DNA from 4 places in the Mesorhizobium sp. M1406 genome. Region 1 is predicted to be linked to each of the others. Evidence: predicted binding sites of a transcription regulator. Region 1 holds the regulator's gene; each other region holds the start of a gene.
The links. Region 1 encodes PhoB, which activates phosphate uptake and scavenging genes when phosphate is short. Its sites were predicted from a motif close to TGTCATNNANCTGTCAT; they were not measured.
Positions count from the first base shown of each region.

Region 2: NKH03_RS10495 (esterase-like activity of phytase family protein) is a predicted target of PhoB. The motif match lies at 1,118-1,134, and genes of this name have one in related genera.
Region 3: ppk2 (polyphosphate kinase 2) is a predicted target of PhoB. The motif match lies at 1,831-1,847, and genes of this name have one in related genera.
Region 4: olsB (l-ornithine N(alpha)-acyltransferase) is a predicted target of PhoB. The motif match lies at 2,659-2,675, and genes of this name have one in related genera.

Region 1 is NZ_JAMYKW010000001.1:272,412-276,475, reverse strand. It holds gene eglC (endo-1,3-1,4-beta-glycanase EglC) at 1-982, opposite strand, end outside; gene phoB (phosphate regulon transcriptional regulator PhoB) at 1,720-2,409, opposite strand; gene phoU (phosphate signaling complex protein PhoU) at 2,429-3,136, opposite strand; gene pstB (phosphate ABC transporter ATP-binding protein PstB) at 3,162-3,965, opposite strand; gene pstA (phosphate ABC transporter permease PstA) at 3,962-4,064, opposite strand, start outside.
Region 2 is NZ_JAMYKW010000008.1:139,303-143,366, forward strand. It holds gene NKH03_RS10480 (LacI family DNA-binding transcriptional regulator) at 1-209, shown strand, start outside; gene NKH03_RS10485 (ferritin family protein) at 235-549, opposite strand; partial or broken gene NKH03_RS10490 (trimethylamine methyltransferase family protein) at 721-1,087, opposite strand; gene NKH03_RS10495 (esterase-like activity of phytase family protein) at 1,249-2,724, shown strand; gene NKH03_RS10500 (L,D-transpeptidase) at 2,781-3,569, opposite strand; gene NKH03_RS10505 (MATE family efflux transporter) at 3,740-4,064, shown strand, end outside.
Region 3 is NZ_JAMYKW010000028.1:51,215-55,278, forward strand. It holds gene NKH03_RS21700 (dihydrofolate reductase family protein) at 1-523, shown strand, start outside; gene ppk2 (polyphosphate kinase 2) at 801-1,721, opposite strand; gene NKH03_RS21710 (aldo/keto reductase) at 2,005-3,048, shown strand; gene NKH03_RS21715 (glycosyl transferase family 90) at 3,170-4,064, opposite strand, start outside.
Region 4 is NZ_JAMYKW010000016.1:61,368-65,431, reverse strand. It holds gene acuI (acrylyl-CoA reductase (NADPH)) at 1-134, shown strand, start outside; gene NKH03_RS15975 (response regulator) at 277-2,556, shown strand; gene olsB (l-ornithine N(alpha)-acyltransferase) at 2,739-3,614, shown strand; gene NKH03_RS15965 (trimeric intracellular cation channel family protein) at 3,693-4,064, opposite strand, start outside.

The DNA of each region.
Region 1 (4,064 bases):
CGGGCAGGTCCGCCCGCATTTCGAAATAGCCATAGGCTTGCGCGAAGGTGTCGTGCGTCGTCAGGATCCCCGAGGTGTATTCGTAATTGTTGATCAGAGGCTTGATGTCCTCCGGCGCCTGCGCCGCGGTGATGGTGAGGACGCCGTTTTCAACGCTGAACGGGTGGACGGAACTCGTCGGGCCATAATTGGCGTCGACATACCATTGCAACTCGCCATTGCTGCTCAATGTGCTGCCGTTCGGCGCTCCCCACCAGAAATTGGAATTCCAGGTGCCGTCCTGTCCGTTCCGAAGGCTCAGCGTGTTAAATTCGTCGGAGAAGGACAGCGTCATTCCGGACTTGTCTATCGGCAGCTCGAACTGGGTGGGCTGCAACTTGTCGATGGTCGTATTCTTGAACACCAGGATCTCGTCGGATCCGAGGTTCAGCATCACGTTCGATTCCACCTGAACCATCTGTGAACGGACGGCATCGAACGAAGTGAAGTCATAGCCGTTAAGGCGGACCGTATCGGTCGCACCGAAATCGAAGATAAGATCACTTCCATTTCCTTTAGAGATGGCGAAAGTGTCGGCGCCGTCTCCGCCGATCAGGACATCGTCGCCCTTGCCGCCATCCAGCGTCTGATGACCCGACCCGCCCTTGATGATGTTGTCCAACGCATTTCCGAACGCATATCGATTGGCGCCGGTAACGACGAGGTTCTCGAAATTGTCGGGGAGCTTGTAGCTCATCCATGTGTCGATCGTGTCGATTCCTGCCCCAGGATCCTCGACCACCTTATTGTTGGTGGAATAGAGGTGATAGTAGTCGTCGCCGGCGCCACCGTAGATCGTGACCTTGACGCCGGTGTCTCCCCAGAAGGAGTCGTTGCCGGAGGTGCCATGCAGTTCCGGTCCAGACCCAGTGGCCGAGAACCAATGAGTGGAAGCGCCGGTGTAGGGAAGAGGGATGCCTTTGGCGTTTACGACGGTGCTCATCAGAAATCCTTCCTCATGGTATCCGACCTGGTGAAATCATTCGATACGAGTCCCAGCGACTGCTTCCCAAGCAACGTTGCAACGGATGAAATAGTTCCAGGGAATCGTCATCCGATCCGAGATAATATTGACCATTCGGCGCACATACACTGAATAAAGAGAAGGAATCCGTCCTCCGTCAAAAATGTAATTTTAATAAAATTCTATATTTATGTGAAAGTCGCGTGCTTTGACGGATATAGATAAATGCATTAGTTCAATCCTCGCTAGAAGGAGCACGATTTGGAGGGCAGAGTTTTACGGGCAAAATGGCGATTATGACCGACTAATCGCGAACCGTTCTTCCCGCGGCCAGCCGGACACAACAGCAGTTTGAGAGATCGCAGAGCAATCGAGTTGTGAGGGGACCGACCAGTTAGCCACGCACAATCAATTCCAGCATGGCTCACTCCGCTGCGGACGTTTCGCTGCGACCGGGCAACGACCGCGAAGGGTCGGTTAAAGATTTCAATCCCGCCTGCTTGAATGTCCGCCATCGCTTTTTGGATGCCAGAAGCCGCCTGTCGCCTTGGCCCAAATGCGGTCATTCGAAAACTGATGGGATGACCGCTCCTGTGCGCCACATGCTCGTTCTCCACCGATGAGACGAATGCAACATTCCACCCTTCGCGGCCGTTGGCGACCGCCTGCTGACCGAGCTTGAACCTGGGTTCCGATTTATCGGGATGGGATGGGAATTAATCTTCCCTGATCGCGTAGCCTGCACCTCGAATGGTGCGGATGACGTCGGGCATGCGGCCGTTGTTGACCGCCTTGCGCAGCCGGCCGACATGCACGTCCACCGTGCGTTCGTCGATGTAGATCGTCTCGCCCCAGACATTGTCGAGCAGCTGGCTGCGCGAGAACACGCGGCCGGGATGGCGCATCATGAATTCGAGCAGGCGGAATTCTGTCGGCCCGAGCCGGATCTCGCTCTTCTTGCGATAGACCCGGTGCGATTCTCGATCGAGCACGATGTCGCCGACCTTCAGCACGCTGGACAGCACTTCCGGCTTGGCACGGCGCAGCAGCGCCTTGACCCTGGCCATGAACTCCGGCGTCGAGAAAGGCTTGACCAGATAGTCGTCGGCGCCGGTCGAGAGGCCGCGCACGCGGTCGCTCTCCTCGCCGCGCGCGGTCAGCATGATGATCGGCAGCCGCTCGGTCTCGGGGCGCATTCGCAGGCGCCGGCAGAGTTCGATGCCGGAAACCGCCGGCACCATCCAGTCGAGCACCAGAAGGTCGGGAACGTTCTCCTGCAGCCGGATCTCGGCCTCGTCGCCGCGCGTCACCACCTCGACCTGATAGCCCTCGGACTCCAGATTATAACGGAGCAGCACGCCTAGCGGCTCCTCGTCCTCCACCACCATGATGCGTGGCGCGATCATCGGCTGGTCACCCCTATCGTCATGCCGCCGGCGCGGACATTGTCGTCTCGTCCTGCTTCGGACGATTGGCCGGCAGCTGCGTGCCGGTCAAAACATAATAGGCATTTTCCGCGATGTTGGTGACGTGGTCGCCGATGCGCTCGAGATTCTTGGCGCAGAACAAAAGATGCGTGCACGCGGTGATGTTGCGCGGGTCTTCCATCATATAGGTGAGAAGTTCGCGGAACACGGAGGTGTATTTGACGTCGATGCGTTCGTCGTCGGCACGCAGTTTCGCCAGCGCGGCGGCGTCACGCGCCGCATATTCCTCGATGACGCCCTGCACCTGGATCAGCACCAGCTGTGCCATTCCATCGATCGAGTGCGAAAGGTCGCGCGGCGTAACGCTGAGGCCGACAGTGCCGACGCGCTTGGCGATGTTCTTGGCAAGGTCGCCGATGCGTTCGAGATCGCCGGCCATGCGGATCGAACCGACGACATGGCGCAGATCGTCGGCCATCGGCTGCCGCTTGGCGATCAGCGTGATGGCGCGGTCGTCGAGCTCCCGCTGGCGCGCGTCCATGATCGCGTCGTCAGAGACGACGCGCTGTGCCAAGGCGTTGTCGGAATTCAACAGCGCCTTGGTCGCACCGCCGACCATCGAGCTGGCGAGATCGCCCATGTCGCTGATCAGTTTGCTGATCTGACCGAGATCCTCGTCGAAAGAAGCGACTGTGTGTTCGCTCATGATCCTGTTCCTCGTATGCCTGAGCTCAGCCGAAGCGGCCGGTGATGTAGTCCTGCGTGCGCTTCTCGCGGGGCGACGTGAAGATCTTCTCGGTGCGGTCGAACTCGACCAGCTCGCCCAGATACATGAAGGCCGTCTGCTTCGACACGCGCGCCGCCTGCTGCATGTTGTGGGTGACGATGACGATCGTGTAGTCGGCTTGCAACTCGTCGATCAGCTCCTCGATCTTGGCGGTCGACAGCGGATCGAGCGCCGAGGCGGGCTCGTCGAGCAGGATGACTTCCGGCTTCACCGCCACGGTACGGGCGATGCAGAGTCGCTGCTGCTGGCCGCCTGAGAGGCTGAGGCCGCTGGCGTCGAGCTTGTCCTTGACCTCGGTCCAGAGTGCCGCGCGCTTCAGCGCCTGCTCGACGCGGCCGTCCATCTCGGATTTGCTCAGCTTCTCGTAGAGCCTGATGCCGAAAGCGATGTTTTCATAGATCGACATCGGAAATGGCGTCGGCTTCTGGAACACCATGCCGATCTTGGTGCGCAGCAGGTTGAGGTCCTGCGAGCGGTCAAGAACGTTCTGGCCGTCGAGCAGCACCTGACCTTCGGCCGTCTGCCTGGGATAAAGCTCATAGATGCGGTTGAAGACGCGCAGCAGCGTCGACTTCCCGCAGCCCGAAGGCCCGATGAAGGCGGTGACGCTGCGCTCCGGCAAGGACAGCGTGATGTCCTTCAGCGCCTTCGATTGGCCGTAGTAGAAATTGAGGTTCTTGACCTCGATCTTGGCCTTGGCGGTGGCCTCGGCGGCGATCGTCATGTCTGGAGACAACATCTGGCTCATTTGTCCTCTCTGCGTCCGGTCAGGCTGCGCGCAACGATGCTGAGCGCGAGAACCGTCAATGTGATGATAAGTGCGCCGGTCCAGGCCAGTTGCTGCCAT
Region 2 (4,064 bases), on a different contig from region 1:
ACGACATGGCCGTGACCGTCATCGTCGACACGCCGCTCTGCCGCTACTTCTCGCCGGCGCTGACCGCCTTCCGCCCGGCGCTGGAACCGATGGGACAGCGACTCGCCGAAATGCTGCTGGCGTCAATGCCGGCCTTCGCCGGCCCGGAAGGTCCGCGGGTCATGCGCGAGGTCTGGCCGCTGGAGCTGATCGCGCGCGACAGCGATTGATCGTGGGCGAGGCCGGCAAAGACGCTCAATCCACCTTCTCCTCGCCCTTCTCGCCGGCCTTGACGATGTCACCGGTGGTGAACAGGATTTCCTTCAGTTCCGCCCGCCAGTCCTCCTTCTGGCGCAGCAGGAATTCGAGATCCATGCCGAAATGCTTGAACTCCTCGCCTTGCGCGTTCTTCATGATGGCCCGCGCTTGCGCGTCTTTTTCCACCGACATGCGCTGTTCGTACCAGCTGATCGCTTCCGCCTCCTCGATCAGCGAGGTGATCATGCGGGCAAAGGTCCGCACCTCCTGCGTCAATTCTTCGGGCGGTTCGTGATACTGGTCGAATCCCATGTCGTCCTCCCACAATGGCTGGCAAATGCGACAAGGCACCGGCCGTAACCCTGAATGTCTTGGGACGCCGCTGGTTCCGCGGCGTGGCCGCAATTCGGCAGGAGCAAGAAATCAAACGCCCGTAGCGGCGCTGTCTCACGACACCGGCGCCGCTCCGCCCTCCGCGGTTCGCGTGCCGAAGGCCGGTGCACCCGACTTCATGTCGACATTGGAGGAGAAGGAGCCGTAGACGACCGGCGCACCGGGCCGCACGAGCTGCGCCAGCGTCAGCCCCGCCAGCGGTTCGGCATGCTGCAGTGTCAGCGCCCCGGCAACGGTAATCGGCGCCATGGCGCCCGCCAGGCAGAACGGAGTGATCACCGAGACTTGGCCCGCATGTGCAAAATCGATGATGCCTTGCGCCATCGGAATGTCGGCGCGGCGAGTTGGTGTTGATGACGGTGTAACAATGGGCGCCTGCCAGAAACTCCTCCTGCGACAGGCCGCGCGCCAGCCGCAGCATCTCGAAGCCGTCCTCGATTTGCGGTGTGCCGCGCGCGCGAACACGAACCTGGCATGCATCATGCGCTGTCACGCAAGCATCATGTTCGCGCCGTAGACCCCGCTTCGGGAGGCGCGCGCGGCATCATCGTTGTCGCACCTCTTTCAGCTTTTTGTCCCGCGGCCGCTCTGGCACATCTGTCACAAAGAGGACTATACATGAAACACCTGCACCGAACCGCGTCGCTCGGCGTCGCGCTGGCCTTGTTCACCGCCTTGACGCCGGCGCTCGCCGACAGCACCGCGACGATCGGCGGCCTCGTCAACAAGGGACTGGTCGGCGTCGGCCGCATCCCGGCCGCTCTGCGTGACAAGTTCGGCGAGACGTTCGGCTCGGGCTCAGGCATGTCGATCGACATTGCCGGCTGGACGCATGACGCGAGCGGCTACAACGGTTCGCTCTGGCTGCTTCCGGACCGAGGCTACAATGTCGTCGGCACCACCGACTACCGGCCGCGTCTCAACACGATCGGCATCGAGTTTGCCCCGGTCAAACCAGGTGCCGCACCCGCCGCCGGCCAGGAGCAGGCGGGCGTCAAGGCAACGCTTGCCGAGACCATGCTTCTCACCGACGACAAGGGCGCCGATGCCACCGGCCTCGATCCGCTCAACGGCGTGCGCGCGGCAAGCGGCGACATGCCGATCCTGCCCGAAGCCAACGGCAAGCTGGCGCTCGACAACGAAGCCATCGTGCGGCTGCCCGACGGCTCGATGTTCATCTCCGACGAATATGGCCCCAACATCTACCGGTTCTCCGCCGACGGACATCTGTTGTCAGCGACCCAGCCACCGGCGGCGCTGGTGCCGATGCGCCACGGCGCGCCGAACTTCGCCTCGGACAATCCGGGCCCGGGTGCCGCCGAACCCGATCCGAAGGATCCCGATACCGGCCGCCAGAACAACCAAGGCCTCGAAGGCATGGCGCTGACGCCCGACGGCAAGTCGCTGATCGCGGTGCTGCAATCGGCGCCCCGGCAGGATGGCGGCGACTCGCCAGCGACGCGCCAGAACACGCGTGCGCTGGTCTACGACGCATCCGACCTCGGCCATCTCAAGCTGGCGCATGAGTACGTCGTGCCGCTGCCGGTGTTCAAGGATGCCAAGGGCAAGACCAAGATCGCCGCGCAGAGCGAGATCGTAGCGCTCTCCGACAAGACCTTCCTGATGCTGGCGCGCGACAGCGGCAACGGCCAGGGGCTGAAGGGCGACACCTCGCTGGTCCGCCAGATCTTCGTCGTCGACGTCTCGAGCGCGACCGACATCGCCGGCGGCGCTTTCGATGCCGCCGACAAGCCGCTGGCGCCCAAGGGCGTGCTCGACCCATCGGTGACGCCGGCCAAGCTGACGCCGTTCATCGACATCAACGACAGTGCCGAACTCGGCCGCTTCGGCCTGCACAATGGCGCGCCGAACGACAAGAACAATTTGTCGGAGAAGTGGGAGGCGATGTCGCTCGCCAGCGTGCTCGATCCGAAGCTGCCCGACGACTATTTCCTGTTCGTCGCCAACGATAACGACTTCCTCACCCAGGACGGCTTCCAAGTCGGCGCGCCCTACAAGGCGGAAGACGGCGCCGATGTCGACACCATGTTCCTGGTCTACCAGATCACGCTGCCGGGCCTGGCCAAGAAGTAACGACCACTGCCCAGGCGGGCGCGCCGAGCGCGTCCGCCTGAGCAGATCGTGAAGGCTTAGTTCAGCATCTCCGCATCCCTTGGCACGCCGGCATCGATCGGCTCGGCAGTCCTGTTCGACACGGCGGTGATCTTGCCGGCGGCCGACAGATTGGGGCGCACGAAGACCGGCGCGACGCCGTTGACCCGGCTGTAGAGGTCGATGATGTCCTGGTTCATGAAGCGCACACAGCCCGACGATGCGTTCTTGCCGATGGAATCCCACTCCGGCGTGCCGTGCAGCCGGTACATCGTGTCCTTGCCGTCGCGGAACAGATACAGCGCGCGGGCGCCGAGCGGGCTCTGCGGGCCGGGCGGCATGCCGTCCTTGTATTTCGCCAGTTCCGGCCGGCGCTGGATCATTTCCGGTGGCGGCGTCCAGACCGGCCATTTCTTCCTCGCCTGAACCACCGCGCTGCCGGTCCATCCGAAACCGGCCTTGCCGAGGCTGACGCCGTAGCGGATAGCCTTGCCGCCATCGCCCACCAGATAGAGGAAGTGCTCGGACGTATCGACGACGATCGTGCCGGGTTTCTCTCCGGTCGGGTCGGACACGATCTGGCGCACGAACTTCGGATCGAGCTTGGCCACCGGGATTGCAGGCAGTTGATAGCCCTCGTCGGTGCGCGCCGCATACATGCTTGCGGCATCGCCGAAAGCCGGATCGCTTGGGGGTGCCGCCACCGGCGGCGGCGCCACGTCCGTCGTGGTGCACGCCGAAAGCGCAATCGAGGCCGCGCCCAAGGCGGATGCACCGAGAAACGCGCGCCGGCTCAGGCGCTCGGAAAACAGCGGAATATCGGACATGAACCCCCCGGTCTATCCAAGATCTAGTAGGAATGCGGCCCCACGCATCAAGGATCAATATCCCATTCCTGAAGTTTTGAGAACATGATTAGATCAAGGCAGACCTGTCCCGTGGAATCGGCGATCATCGTGGACCGGACTTGAGACAAACCTTCGCCGAGTTGCCAGCCATGGACGAAAAAATGCCCTCGCGCCGCCGCACCGGCGACCTGACCAGCGGGCCGATTCCGCGCACGCTTCTGCTGTTCGCACTGCCGGTGCTCGGCTCCAACGTGCTGCAGTCGCTCAACGGGTCGATCAACGCGGTCTGGGTCGGCCGTTTCCTCGGCGAATCGGCGCTGACCGCCACCTCCAACGCCAACCTCGTCCTGTTCCTGATCCTCGGCACGGTGTTCGGCATCGGCATGGCGGCGACCATCCTGGTGGCCCAGTCGGTCGGCGCCCGCGACCTGCCGGAGGCGCGCCGCATAGTCGGCACCAGCGCCACCTTCTTCT
Region 3 (4,064 bases), on a different contig from region 1:
CACCCGCACCTTCCGCAAGATGTTTGGCGAGGAAGGCGGCGCGGACGGCATTGACGAGGACTTCGCGGCGCGCAGCTTCGAGAATGTCGGCGCCTGGATCCTCGGCCGCAACATGTTCGGGCCGATCCGCGGCGAATGGCCTGACGATAGCTGGAAAGGCTGGTGGGGCGACAACCCGCCCTATCACGTGCCGGTTTTCGTGCTGACCCACCACAAGCGCGAACCGATCGTCATGGAGGGCGGCACGACCTTTTATTTCATCACCGACGGCATCCATTCGGCGCTTGAACAGGCAAAAGCGGCGGCGGACGGCAAGGACGTGCGGGTGGGCGGCGGCGTCGCCACCATCCAGCAATATCTCCAGGAGAAGCTGATCGACGAGATGCATCTGGCGATCGCGCCGGTGCTGCTCGGCGCGGGCGAGAACCTTTTTGCCGGCCTCGACATGGTCAAGCTCGGCTATGTCTGCAGCGAGCAGGTTGCGACGCCGCTCGCTACGCACGTCGTCATCAAGCGTGCTTGAGCCCCGTGGTTATCAAACGGGCTTAGGTGGCGAAACCTTCGGTGCAGGCCCATTTCTCCCCGTCACTATACGGGGAGAAATGCCCGGCAGGGCAATGAGGGGCGGCGCAACCGGTCGAATATTGTGTTGCCGAGAATGCCACCGATGGCAATATGGGGACAGAATACGTTTCGCCCATGCGGCGATTTTACCGAGTTCAACTGTCTAAGTCAGCGCCGCCCCTCATCCGCCTGCCGGCACCTTCTCCCCGTATAGTGACGGGGAGAAGGGAGAACCTTCAGTACTTCTCCGGAACGTAGAGCTCGCGCGGCAGGGTCTGGCGCTCGTATTCGGGGTTGAAGACGCGCTCCGGCAGCGTGATCTCCTCGTGCGGCACCTCTTCATACGGCATCTGCTTGAGCAGGTGATCGATGCAGTTCAGTCGCGCCCGCTTCTTGTCGTTGCCTTCGACGATGAACCAAGGGGCTTCCGGGATGTTCGTGCGGATGAAGGTCTCTTCCTTGGCCTTGGTGTACTGTTCCCAGCGGATGCGCGACTGCAGGTCCATCGGCGACAGTTTCCACTGCTTCATCGGATCGTGGATGCGCATCAGGAAGCGCATCTGCTGTTCCTCGTCGGTGATCGAGAACCAGTATTTGACCACGGTGATGCCCGAGCGAACCAGCATGCGCTCGAACTCCGGCACGTCGCGGAAGAATTCTTCGACCTGATCGGGCTGGGCAAAGCCCATCACCCGTTCGACGCCCGAGCGGTTGTACCAGGAGCGGTCGAACAGCACGATTTCGCCACCGGCCGGCAGATGCGGGACATAGCGTTGGAAATACCATTGCGACTTCTCGCGTTCGGTCGGCGCCGGCAGTGCCACGACACGGCAGATGCGCGGATTGAGCCGCTGGGTGATGCGCTTGATGACGCCGCCCTTGCCGGCCGAATCGCGCCCCTCGAAGATCACCACCAGCTTCTTCTTGTGGTAGGCGACCCAGGACTGCAGCTTGATCAGTTCGGACTGTAAGGTGATCAGGTCGCGAAAATACTGCATGCGATCGATCGAAGGCGGATGCGCGTTCTTGTAGATCTTGGCGATCTCCATCGACAGCGCCGGCTCCGATATTTCGAGCTCATAGTCCTCGTCGAGCGTGTCGGCGAGCTCGGCCTCAAGCCAGTCCTTGGCAGGAGAATTCTGTTTTAGCTCGATCATATCAGCTGCTCCACCTGCAAGCCCTGTCGATCCACGTCCGGCGCGCCCCAAACCCCTGGCTTGCGTCTCGGAGCGCCAACACCTGAGCCGACTTCAATATAGGCCGGCAATGACGGTTTTATTGCAGCCTGGAACATGAAGTCGCCGCTGCAAATCCCGTGAGGCATGATCGATCCGTTGTCGTGGCATGGCGACAAACCGCTCAAATTGTCCTACAAATAGCGGCCACATTCGGGGCGGCCTTCCCCAACGCCCCTTCCCCAATGCAATAGCGAGGACTGACATGGAATACCGCACTCTCGGCCGTTCCGGCCTGAAGGTTTCGACGCTGACCATGGGCACGATGACTTTCGGCGGCGCCGGCGCGTTTTCGGCTGTCGGCAAGACCGACCTCGACGAGGCGCGCCGGATGATCGATCTCTGCATCGATGCCGGCATCAACGTCATCGACACCGCCAATGTCTATTCGAACGGCATTTCGGAAGAGATCATCGGCGAAGCGCTCGGCGGCAAGCGCAAGGGCGACGTGCTGATCGCCTCCAAGGCGCGGATGCGGATCGGCAAAGGTCCCAACGACGAGGGCCTGTCGCGTCATCACCTGATCCGCGAATGCGAGAAGAGCCTGAAGCGGCTCAAGACCGACGTCATAGACATCTACTTCCTGCACGAATGGGATGGCGTGACACCGCTGGAGGAAACCATCGCCGCGCTCGACACGCTGGTTGCCCAGGGCAAGATCCGCTATGTCGGCTGTTCCAACTATTCCGGCTGGCAGGTGATGAAGGCGCTCGGCATCAGCGACAGCCATCACCAGCCACGCTTCGTCACCCAGCAGATCCACTACACGCTGGAAGCGCGCGAGGCGGAATATGAATTGCTGCCGATTTCCGTCGACCAGGGGCTGGGCGTTCTGGTCTGGAGCCCGCTTGCCGGCGGATTGCTGTCCGGCAAATACCGCCGCGACAGCCCCACCGCCCGCCAGCTCGCCGGCTGGTCCGAACCGCCGATCCGCGACGAGGACCGGCTGTGGCGGATCGTCGACGTGCTTGTCGAGATCGGCACGCAGCGCGGCGTGTCGGCGGCGCAGGTGGCACTGGCCTGGCTGCTCGGCCGACCTGCGGTCTCCTCGCTGGTGATCGGCGGCAGGACCGAAACGCAGTTCAGGGACAACATCGCGGCGGCAAGCCTGGTGCTCTCCGTCGAGGAACGCGGTCGCCTCGACGCGGTCAGCCGGCCGCCCTTGCTCTATCCCTACTGGCACCAGCAGCTGACGGCAAAGGACCGCTTCGGCCCCGCCGATCTGGTTCTTGACCGCAGCGGCATCTGACGAGCAGGCGCCGAGGCACGCGACGTCCTGAAGCGCGTCGCGCTTGAGGCACCGCGCTTTAGGTCTTTGTTTTCATGCATGTCGTTCTCCCAAAACCGGGACCACTTTTGGGCGACATGCATTAACCCTGGATAAATCGCCAGACCTCGGGATCAGGGTCGATCTGGCCGCTGAGGACAAAGTATTTGTAGAGGACGAGCAGGGAAATCGCCTGTTCGGCCTGCTCGTTGGAGAATTGGCGGCAATAGGCGTTGGCCGCGGCGATAATGCGTTCCGCCTCGGCCGGATGCCGCTCGAAATATGCCACGCGTTCCGCAAGGTTGGAGAAATCCGGGTCGAGCGGCACATAGTGGACACCAGCCTCAAGTTGCTTTTCCGCGAACCATGTCTCGTATGTCGGCGACGGCATCAGGCAGAGTGAATTCGAATTCAGGATCCATTTGAGGTTGGTCGCAACGTCGTTGCCTTCGAGCGAGACGATGTAGCGGTAACGCAGCTGTTGGCTGATGCTGAGAAAAGGCTTGCTGTACTCAGCCGGCGCATACGACTTGTGTGACCCGGCGTCGCAGAACGGCAGATCGCGCACGGCGTCCAGGAACCTCGTCCGTTTCGGATTGTTGAGATCGCCGCGCCAGACCACCACCGGGCGCTTGTCGGCGAAGGCAATTGCGTCGGCCGGCATGTGGAAGTGCCGGAACTTGTTGAATTTCATGATGACCGCATCGCCGTTGTCGGCGCGGATCGGCCGATCCTTGACGAGCGTCGGCACCTTCGGCACCTCGATGACGTCGCCGAATTCGACGTCGACGAGCAACGCCGGGTCAAAATAGCGGGCGAACTCCCTGAGGTCGTAATAGTACATGGTCGGCGTGGGGGGCAAATTGTCGAGACGCACCGCCGCCGGGCTGGGCGAAAACGCGTCCTGCAGCTCGTTATAGTAATTCAGCCGCCGCCGCACCGCTTCATCCGAGAGCCTGGCCCGTTCGAGACGGCCCGCCAACCTCCAACGGAAGAGA
Region 4 (4,064 bases), on a different contig from region 1:
GACGTATCGGCACCGACCTCGATCTGAAGAAGCTCGCCAGCCTGTCCAGGACCATCGGATTCGACGGCATCATCGATGCCGCGCGCGACATCGTCGACGGCAAGATACGCGGCCGCGTCGTCGTGGACATGTGAACCCGCTCGACTGCCGGAGAAGGCGGGCGGAATTGCCGCGCACGATGGCAAATCCGTCGCGGCCACGGCAAAAGCGCCCATCCGCTAAAATTCGAACGATCCGCCGCAATTTTCCATAATCTCTGTCTGGCAAGGATTTCGCATGATCGCGGAATCCGGCAGCCAGAAGGCGGACACTGGCGACGACGTGGACGCCACGTCGACGCGGCGCTTTGTCGCCGCGCCGCCATTGGTGCCCGAGCCCGAGCCCGCCAGGCGCGAAGGGCTTCCGTTCCTGGCCTTCGTCGCCATCATCGTGCTGGCAGGCCTGGCGCACCTGACCGGGGCACCGGTCTTCATCAGCATCGCATTGCTGGCAACCGGCCTTGCCGGCCTTGCCATGCATCTGCGCGCCATGCGGAGCGAGCACCGCACCGCGGCCCTTCTTGACGAAACCACTGCCCGCAGCCGCGCCGAGATCGAGACGCTGGCCGATCGCATGTGGGAAATGCAGGAGAGCGATGAGCGCTTTCGCGGCCTGATCGATGCGCTCGGCGACCTCGTCATTCACCGCAACCGCGACGGCTACATCGTCTATGCCAACAAGGTTTTCGCCGATCTCGTCGAAACCGATCAGCGCGACCTTGCCGGCAAGACCCTGGCGGAACTCGGCATCGAGGTCGGCATCGTTCCCGATGCCGCCTTTTCCGACCATGAATGCCTGAGTTCCACCGATGTCGCCATCAATACGCCTAGCGGCCCGCGTTGGTTCTCGTGGATCGAACTGTCGGTGCGTGACAAGGACACCGGCGCCGTTTCGCATCGCGCCATCGCCCGCGATATCACCGCCCGCAAACGCGCCGAATCCTCGCTGATCACCGCACGCGAACGAGCCGAGTACGCCAGCCAGGCCAAATCGCGTTTCCTCGCCACCGTCAGCCATGAAATTCGCACGCCGATGAACGGCATCATGGGCATGGCCAGGCTACTGGCCGACACCAGCCTGTCGCCGGAACAGCAGACCTATGTCGGCGCCGTCTCAACCTCGGCCAGCGCATTGCTTGCCCTGATCGAGGATCTGCTCGACTACTCCAAGATCGAAGCCGGGCGCTTCGACCCGGAGCCGCAGCCGATGTCGGTGCGCGAGATCGCCGACAACATCGTCGAATTGCTGGCCGCGCGCGCCTTCGCCAAGGATATCGGGCTGGGCTGCCATGTCGAACCCGACGTGCCGCAATTGATCACCGCCGATCCGGGCAAGGTCAGGCAGGTGCTGCTCAACCTTATCGGCAACGCCATCAAGTTCACCGACAGCGGCGGCGTGCTGGTGAGCATTGCGCGAGCGCGCACCGAAACCACCGACCGCATATGCTTCACCATCGCCGATACCGGTTCGGGCCTGCATGATGAGGACCTGGACCGTATTTTCGAGGAGTTCGAGCAAGCCGACGGCACGTCGACGCGTACGCATGGCGGGGCCGGCCTCGGCCTTGCCATCTCCAAACGCCTGGTGGCCGCCATGGGCGGCACGATCTCGGTATCCAGCCGGCTCGGCCAGGGATCCGAGTTCGTCTTCGAGATCCCGGCGATAGCGGCCACAGAAGCGCCGCAGGGCCGGCAGAACGCACTCTCTGGCAGGCGCGCGGTGATCCTGTCGAAAAACGCCGTCGAGGCCGACGCCATCGCCCGCACCATCCGCGCCAATGGCGGCACGGTCGACATCGCCACCACCGCCGCGCAGGCCGCGCCCTTCGCCGCTGGCTGTGATGCGCTTCTGATCGATGCGGCCATGGAAGAAAGCGACGGCAGGTTGCTCAAGCGCCTGCGCCAGAGCGGTTTTTCCGACTGCGAGGCCATCACGCTGATCGCGCCGACCGATCGCGGCATGCTTGGCGAGTTCCGCGCCGGCGGCTACGCGACCTTCCTGGCCAGGCCGGTACGTGGCGGAACGCTTCTGCGTGTGTTGTTGAGCAGCCATGCTCCCAGCCTCGTCCAGCCGCAGCCGGAAAAGCGTGGCGCGCCGGCGCTTCGCGCCGTCGGCAACCGCCAGCGCGGCCTGTCGGTGCTGATCGCCGAGGACAATGACATCAATGCCATGCTGGCCCGCGCCACGCTGCTGAAGGCCGGGCATCGCGTCAAGGTGGTCGGCAACGGCAAGGCCGCCGTCGAGGCTGTCACCGGCGCCGGGCACAACCATCGCTTCGACGTGGTTTTGATGGATTTGCACATGCCGGTCATGGATGGACTGGACGCGATTGCCGCCATCCGCCGCCATGAGGAAGAAACCGCCGTGCCGCCGGTGCCGATCATGGTGCTGTCGGCCGACAGCCAGGAAAAGACCCGCCATGCGGTGTTGGCTCATGGCGCCAGCGGCTTTGTCACCAAGCCGCTCGACCCCGAGGCGCTGGTCAATGCCGTCGAGGGACAGGTCGTCGCGGCCTGAGTTTTCCACCCGCCCATTTCAGGCCGCGCGCTCACGTAAAGGAGCCGGTTGATCCTATTCGCCAGCCGACGAAGTATTGCCCACGACGTCGTATCACGGTACTGTCACAATCCTGTTGCACCTACACCGTATCCCCGTGCCAAGAGGGATGGCTCGAAGGAGAATCACTCGTGCATACAGTTATGCCGGAATGTGACACTCGGCCGAACGCCAGCAGCGCCTTGCTTGCCGGATGTAAAGTCGATTCCGTCATAAAGGGCGCGGCACTGGGCCGTATAGGCAATCTTGAAGTGCGGCTCGCTCGCAACGAGGCCGAGATCGCGGCCGCGCAGGAAGTGCGCTACCGGGTGTTCTACGACGAACTTGGCGCCAGGAAGGATCTGTTCCAGGCCCACGACCGCCGTGATGCCGACCGCTTCGACCCGCTCTGCGACCATCTGCTGGTTTTGGACACGACGCTTTCCGGCCCCGAACATCGCCGCATCGTCGGCACCTATCGGTTGCTGCGGCAAGAAATCGCGGCCACGGCCGGAGGGTTCTATTCCGAAGGTGAATTCGAGCTAACCAAGCTCATCGCCCGTCACCCCGGCCAGCGCTTTCTCGAACTGGGCCGCTCCTGCGTTTTGCCGGAATACCGCTCGAAGCGCACCATCGAGGCGCTGTGGCAAGGCATCTGGGCTTACATCAACCACTACGAAATCGGTGTGATGACCGGTTGCGCTTCCTTCCACGGCACGGTGCCGGCGGCGCATGCCGAGGCACTCACCTACCTCGCCCACCACTGCCGGACGAATTCGGCCTGGGATGTGCGCGCGGTGTCCGGGCGTTACTGCTCGATGGACCTGATGCCGATCGAGGCGGTCAACACCAAGGCGGCGATCGCGGCGATGCCGCCCTTGGTCAAGGGTTATCTGCGCGTTGGCGCGCGCATCGGCGATGGCTGCGTCATCGACCGCGAATTCTCGACGGTCGACGTCTTCGTCGTCATGCCGGTCAAGGAAATCGGCGCCCGCTACGTCAATTATTATGGCGGGGAAGCTCAACGCTTCGCTGCGTAAAGTGGTGAATGGTGAATGGTGGGAGTTACACCCCGTTCTAATTGCCATTCACTATTTACCATTCACCATTCACTTCTCTCACGGAATATCTTCCGGCCGCCGGCCGGGCCGGCTTTTGTAGGACGGAAACGACCAGCCGAATTTGAGTGCGCCGCCACGCACAAGGAACGCCGCCGCAAAACCGGCGAGGTCCGAGGCGAGCGGCGGCAGTCCGGCAAGATCGCCAAGTGTATAGAGGCCGGCACCCGCAAGGGCTGCCGTGACGTAGATTTCGGGCCTGAGCAGCACCGATGGCTCGCCGGCCAGGAGATCGCGCAGAATGCCGCCGGAAGTGGCGGTGAGCACGCCGGTGATGACGGAGACGACAGGTGAACCGGTAATCGCCAGTCCCTTGGCGGCGCCCATCACCGAAAAGGCGGCGAGCCCAATGGCGTCAAGCCAGAGCAGCCA